2 regions of the Yersinia massiliensis genome follow, and region 2 is predicted to be linked to the other one. Evidence: predicted binding sites of a transcription regulator. Region 2 holds the regulator's gene; the other holds the start of a gene.

Region 1 (3,421 bases), 830 kb from region 2:
TTCGAACCCGCGCCTTCACAGAGTGCGCGCTTAGTGACGAAGTTCAGAATACCGCCCGTGCTTTCCGTACCTGCAAACCAGTTCTGAACGGTGGAGTATTTCACTTCAGCATTTTTATGCAAAATGACTTCTACCACGGCGGCATGCAACTGGTAAGTATCACGTACTGGCGCTGAACAGCCTTCGATGTAGCTGACATAACTGTCTTCGTCGGCGATTAAAATGGTGCGCTCAAACTGGCCGGTTTTAGCCGCGTTGATTCTAAAGTAAGTGGACAATTCCATTGGGCAACGCACCCCTTTGGGCACGTAAACAAAAGTGCCATCAGAAGCGACAGCGGCATTAAGTGCCGCAAAGAAATTATCTTTTGCTGGCACCACAGACCCCAAATACTTGCGCACTAAATCCGGATATTCTTGGATAGCTTCACCGAATGAGCAGAAAATAATCCCTTGTTCGGCTAGTTTGCCGCGATAGGTCGTTGCGACTGACACTGAGTCAAAAATGGCATCGACCGCCACCTCAGCCCCTTCACGCACCGGTACCCCAAGCTGAGCAAAAGCAGACTCGACTTCTGCCGTAAGGTATTCATTCTCGCTGCTTTGAGGTTCGTTATGCGCGGCAGCCCCCGATGACTGCTGCACTGCACCCGGTTGTGAATCACAGCTATCATCGCAACTGCCACAAGATGGCGCGGAGTAATAGCTATAATCTTGGTAATCCAAGCTCTTATAATGTGCTTTTAGCCAATGCGGCTCTTCCATCTCTAGCCAGCTACGATAGGCACCGAGACGAAATTCCAACATCCACTCAGGTTCATTGCGTTTAGCAGAGATAGCACGTATCACATCTTCATTGATACCTTTGGCCAGTTCATCGGTCGCTAACTGGGTAAAAAAGCCTTCTTTGTAGCGACCATCGCTGACCCAAGCCTGCACATCATCAGGAACTTCAACATTGCTTCGTGTCATTTCGTTTACATCGCTCAAACGCCAAAACTCTCGCCACACCCACAGGAATGCTGAGCTTTAGGATTATTAAATTTGAAGATCTGGTTTAGCCCTTCGCGGACATAATCCACCTCGGTACCATCAATAAATGGCATCGCTTTCAGTGGCACATAAAGTCTGGCACTACCGTGCTCAAAAACAAGACAGTCATTGGCGGGTTCTTTCGCCATATCCATCACGTAGGCAAACCCTGCACAACCTGACTGCTTGACCCCGAGTTGCAACCCTTTAACTTGCGGATCTTGCTGCATGAGCCGCGTAATTTGTGCCGCAGCACTGTCCGTGATGGTGACGCCTTGCCAGACATTATCATCGAGTGAAAATGTGCCGACTGATTCCTGTTGCATATGCCCTACCTCATGTTTCTCAATCACCCAATGATGTTGGATGCAGTCCATTTCAGGTTAAAGATTTGCTAGCTGATTATGAGTGAACCAACACAGAATGTTCACAATGGTAGTGATAATAATTATCACTTCAACCGTTTGTTTTGCAGGGATATTAAGAAAAGTGCCGTTTTAACCTTGAAAGAGGCGGCAACGAAAGAAGCATGCTGCGATGGCCGAAGAGGTCTAGCGGAACAAGTGCACTTTTATCACGCTGAAATTAATCAATAAATTTCGCAGCGATGCTCATATCCCTTGCTATATCAAAGGCTAATCGCAGTCAGCCTTTGCGTTTTTAAACATTCATAGAAAATACCTATTTCTAAATTAATTTTAGCTGAAAACACCTGTGGGGGAAACCTATCAGAGTGATTCGATGTATTTATCGAATTGATATACCCTCAAACGATCACCGATCAAAGTATTAACAGTGCCGAATCGCTAAGCATTGAAAGCACAATGAACCTCAAAGCATTCAAGCGATAAGCACGGGATATTTTGAGTGGCTCAAGGCCATTATGGCCCTGAGCAAGGTCGCGGTAGAAATAGAGGAATGATGGAGACTAAGGTTAGCGCGTCAGTACTGCGGTCGTTAAGCGAGAGGTACAACACAGGTGGTCCTGCTCATCGTAAATCTCTATTTGCCACACCTGATGGCTACGGCCCACATGAATCGCGCGGCAACAACCACGCACTTTGCCAGAACGCACCGCTTTCAAGTGGTTAGCGTTAATTTCTAACCCAACAATCTGCTGGCCCTCAATGGTGCACAAGTAGCCCGCCATCGAACCGAGCGATTCTGCCAGCACCACAGATGCCCCGCCATGTAATAGACCAAAAGGCTGAGTCGTCCGGTGATCAACTGGCATCGTCGCTTCTAGTTCGTCATCGGAGAACCGAGTAAACTCAATACCCAGGTGCCCTAGCATGCAGCCTTGGCTTTGTTGGTTGAGTTGTTCGAGTGTGGCCGTTCGTTTCCAAAGCATTCATCCTCCCCTTCCTAATTGAAGTTGCAGCGGTGTTAGCTGCTTTCTCTCACCCGCATCACTGACCAACGTCAGCTCAGCGGGATTCGTTCATTTGCTGCCTACCTGCAACTCCAATTAGTTTGGGGTATCCCTTCCTGTTGAAGTTGCAGCGGTGTTAGCTGCTTTCTCTCACCCGCATCACTGACCAGCGTCAGCTCAGCGGGATTCGTTCATTTGCTGCCTACCTGCAACTCCAATTAGTTTGGGGTATCCCTTCCTGTTGAAGTTGCAGCGGTGTTAGCTGCTTTCTCTCACCCGCATCACTGACCAGCGTCAGCTCAGCGGGATTTGCGGCTTTATTACAGCGCGTTAAACTAATTCGAGTAAAGCCTGTAACGGATGCCGCAATCCATTACCCTCAATACGTTTGACCTGACTGCGGCACGAATACCCAGTAGCTAAGCAACGTTTACCCGGCAGCTTTTGCAGTGCTTGCTGCCACGACAATGCGTAGATACCCAGCGAATTATCGATGTTCTTCGCTTCATGACCATAAGTGCCCGCCATGCCACAACACCCAACACTGACATTTTCTAACTTGGCACCATAGCGGGAAAATATCGATGCCCAATGTTGGCTACTCGCTGGCAACGCAGTGCTTTCAGTACAATGACCAAACAAGTACCAAGACTCACCACTCATCTGCTGTTCAGGTTGCTCCGCCAATGCCACCTGTAACCACTCATGCACCAATTGCACATTAAAATCACCACGGGTATCGCCCAAAATTTCTTTGTATTCATCGCGATAACAGAGCACCAGCGCGGGATCAACACCGACCATTGGCATGCCCAATAACGCGACGCGATTCAGAAAATCAGCCGTCTTGCGCGCAGTTTTGGCAAAGCGTTGTAGGAAGCCTTTAATATGCTGTGCCTTGCCATTGGGTGAAAAAGGTAACAGCACAGGATTAAAGCCTAGCTTTTCTACCAGCCGAACAAAGTCGGCAACCACTTGCGCATCATAATAACTGGTGAAAGGATCTTGTACGATCAAC
Region 2 (3,421 bases):
AAGCGTGATGCTGCTGATTTTTGTGAGCTGCGAGAATTGCTCTTTTGCGACGCCAATGGCTTGCGAGGCTGCCTGATTAAAATTCTCGGCAACGGTGCCATATTGGCGGCTCAATGCGGGGACTGTTTTTTTCGCTAACTCTTGATAAGCAGCTGTATTGTTATCCATCGCAGCTTGATAAAGCGGTGTCACCCCCTGATCAATCAATCCGCTCCATCCCTCGATCACCCCTGTGACTAACGCAGGATCAATCTGCGCATGATCGATGGCTTTAAATTCTGCGAGTTTCTTCTTCAAATTCTCTAAGGCGACATTCGACGATTTAAGTTCTTTGTCCGCGTCCGCCATGTTGCCACTTTGGCGATAATCGACCGAACGCGCCAAACGCGTCACCATACGGAAATATTGATCTGTCCCCTGATTGACTAAATTCATGTTTTCAACCAAGACACTGTTCGCATTAGACGATTGTGTCAGTTGGTTCAGTGACAGCAGCGTATAGGCAGAGACGCCGCCCCAAAGCAGGCAAAAGGCGCCAAGCACCCAAAGTAACGCTGCTCTGATAGTAATATTTTTTAAAAACTGCATGTTCGTTCCCCTTATAAATCGGATGATGACCGATAGAGACTCTGGTGTAATTTGATGACCGAAAAGCAATAAAGGACGTTCCATACAGCTAACGACAACTCCTTCCCCGGCAAATTTTTAACTGCCGGTTTCCCCTGGCACCGCAATTTGCAACCTTTCGGTTACATAACGGTTATCGGCAAGAGGGTTATAAGATTGAGCAACTCACAAAAATTTAATATCGCATGAACTTGATACTGGTCTGACAGAGTTTTCTGGCATTATGCCGCCCTATGAAATGTGTTATATTATTCGGCATAAACCGCGATAATCTGCATAACTAATTGAATTTATAAGGTATTAAGTTATATGGCAACTGTAGGCATTTTCTTTGGCAGCGATACTGGCAATACCGAAAACATTGCCAAGATGATCCAAAAGCAACTGGGCAAAGAGGTTGCTGAGGTTCATGACATTGCCAAAAGCAGCAAAGAAGACTTAGAAGCCTTCGATATCCTGCTGATCGGTATCCCAACTTGGTATTACGGCGAAGCACAGTGTGACTGGGATGATTTCTTCCCGACACTGGAAGAGATCGATTTCAACGGTAAGCTGGTTGCCTTGTTTGGTTGTGGCGATCAGGAAGACTATGCTGAGTATTTCTGTGATGCGATGGGGACAGTCCGTGACATCATCGAACCACGAGGCGCAGCGATTGTCGGCCACTGGCCAACGGCAGGCTACCACTTTGAAGCCTCTAAAGGCTTGGCTGATGACGATCACTTTATTGGTTTGGCTATCGATGAAGATCGTCAACCGGAGCTGACAAACGAACGTGTTGATGCTTGGGTTAAACAAATCAGTGAAGAGATGAATTTGTCAGAAATCACGGGTTAATTCGCCCTCACGGAAACGCATTGGCATGTGTCACATCGCCTAGCGTTTCCGTTGTCTTTCATCCCTTTCTCACCGCTCTGTTAAGTCACCCACAAATCCGCATCATCATTCATGAGAAATAAAAATTTACCGCTACAAATTTGTAACGTTATCCGTTGCGTATATAGTCTAAAATGATGCTATATCCCCATTCATCAATACACTGCATGATTAATCTTACAAAGTGTGCAATTATATCTTTGTTAACAACCACGGTTTTCATTTGGGGCTAGCAGTTCTATAATGAGACGCAATTGTAATTATTGCGCCACGGATGTCATAGGCTGAACAGCCTTAATTTGAATCGATAGTAACAGGACTGAATCCGCATGACTGACAACAACAAAGCCTTAAAAAACGCTGGCCTTAAAGTAACACTGCCCCGGCTGAAGATTCTGGAAGTGTTGCAAGATCCGGCATGCCATCATGTCAGCGCGGAAGATCTTTATAAAAAGCTGATTGATATCGGTGAGGAAATTGGTCTGGCGACGGTTTACCGCGTATTGAACCAGTTTGATGATGCCGGTATTGTGACCCGCCACAATTTCGAGGGTGGCAAATCAGTCTTTGAATTGACGCAGCAGCACCATCACGATCATCTGATTTGCTTGGATTGTGGCAAAGTGATCGAGTTTAGTAATGAAGCGATTGAAACACTTCAGCGTGAAATTTCTAAACAACACGGTATTAAGCTCACCAATCACAGTCTGTATTTGTACGGCCACTGTGAAACCGGCGATTGCCGTGAAAATGAGTCTGCGCACGATAAAAGATAACATCATGTTATCGCGTTGATCTTAATAAAGATTTTAAGCACTGAATGATATTAAGTTTATTTCACTCAGATAGCGTTAGTGAATGAGTGGGTTAACATAACCCTCAGCAAAATGGCCACCTTTCCCGAACGGTTACCTAGATTAATCTTGGTCGGGATTCAGGTGGTCATTCTTATTTATACCCCTTCCCTCTTTCTCTTTCGTGACCTCTTCGTTGCCGGTTTTGTCTTCTCGCACTGCATTATCATCATGTACTATTTTGCGGGCCAGCTCATTTTTGACAAAAAAAACCCCGGCAAGCCGGGGAAAAAACCATCAACTCAACTTCACTTAAATTTGCTTACCGCAAAATCTGGCAAATAACCATTAACAGTAGACACAGCATTTTGAAACCAATGATCAGGCTTTAACCGGCTCGGCACGACTACTACGCTTGCCATCTGAGCTGGTTGAACGGATCAGCACATCACCGCTGACTTTTGGTTGCACCTTGGCATCATACTGTTGCCAATGTTGGCCACCATCCGTTGAATACTCGATATTCAAACCTGGCAAGGAGATATTTGCCTCCAGTTGACCCGCCACGACTCGCGCACCCGGAACAGGTAAGCGATAAGCGATACCTGCTTTGTCCAGTTTCGCCAATTCACGTTGCCCCATGATATTAGCGAAACGCTGCCAATCGGCGCTCAATGCCTTGGTGTCGACATGATGTGTTTCGCCGCCGATATACTCACGGCCTGCTTGATAATCTTGCTCCCATGGCGCACGGTGCCAAGCACGCTCCGCCAGCGGCAGAACGCGTGGGAAGATCATGTATTCCATTTGCTCATCAGTGCGAACGGTTTCGTTCCATGACTGACCGGAAATGCCGTGTACACCAGGCCAAGGTTTATCACTTTTCGCGCTAAAGTGATTACCATCGCGATCGACAGAGGTTTCGGCATTTTGCGGCATGTTATTTGGCGCAAAACTGAACACTTTAGCTTCATCACTAAAACGGGTCGCCCAGTAGTAACCACGCTCATTGGGGTTAACTTCGTATGGCATATCGAAGTAGACATAATCAGGGTTAGACGCCACCACTTCGTAGCCTTTGTTGGCCCAATCATTGATCGCGTCCGCACCGCCCCAGAACAAGG

The links. Region 2 encodes Fur, which represses iron uptake genes when iron is present. Its sites were predicted from a motif close to ATAATAATGAGAACNACTATCAA; they were not measured.
Region 1: a site for Fur is predicted at 1,464-1,486, ahead of sufA (Fe-S cluster assembly scaffold SufA). Genes of this name have one in related genera too.

The regions. Positions count from the first base shown of each region.
Region 1 covers NZ_CP028487.1:2,555,957-2,559,377, forward strand. Annotated here, with positions in the region: gene sufB (Fe-S cluster assembly protein SufB) at 1-971, opposite strand, end outside; gene sufA (Fe-S cluster assembly scaffold SufA) at 986-1,357, opposite strand; gene DA391_RS11955 (hotdog fold thioesterase) at 1,966-2,382, opposite strand; gene ydiJ (D-2-hydroxyglutarate dehydrogenase YdiJ) at 2,734-3,421, opposite strand, start outside.
Region 2 covers NZ_CP028487.1:3,389,098-3,392,518, forward strand. Annotated here, with positions in the region: gene DA391_RS15735 (methyl-accepting chemotaxis protein) at 1-588, opposite strand, end outside; gene fldA (flavodoxin FldA) at 937-1,464, shown strand; gene fur (ferric iron uptake transcriptional regulator) at 1,833-2,279, shown strand; gene DA391_RS15750 (hypothetical protein) at 2,358-2,642, shown strand; gene DA391_RS15755 (beta-N-acetylhexosaminidase) at 2,679-3,421, opposite strand, start outside.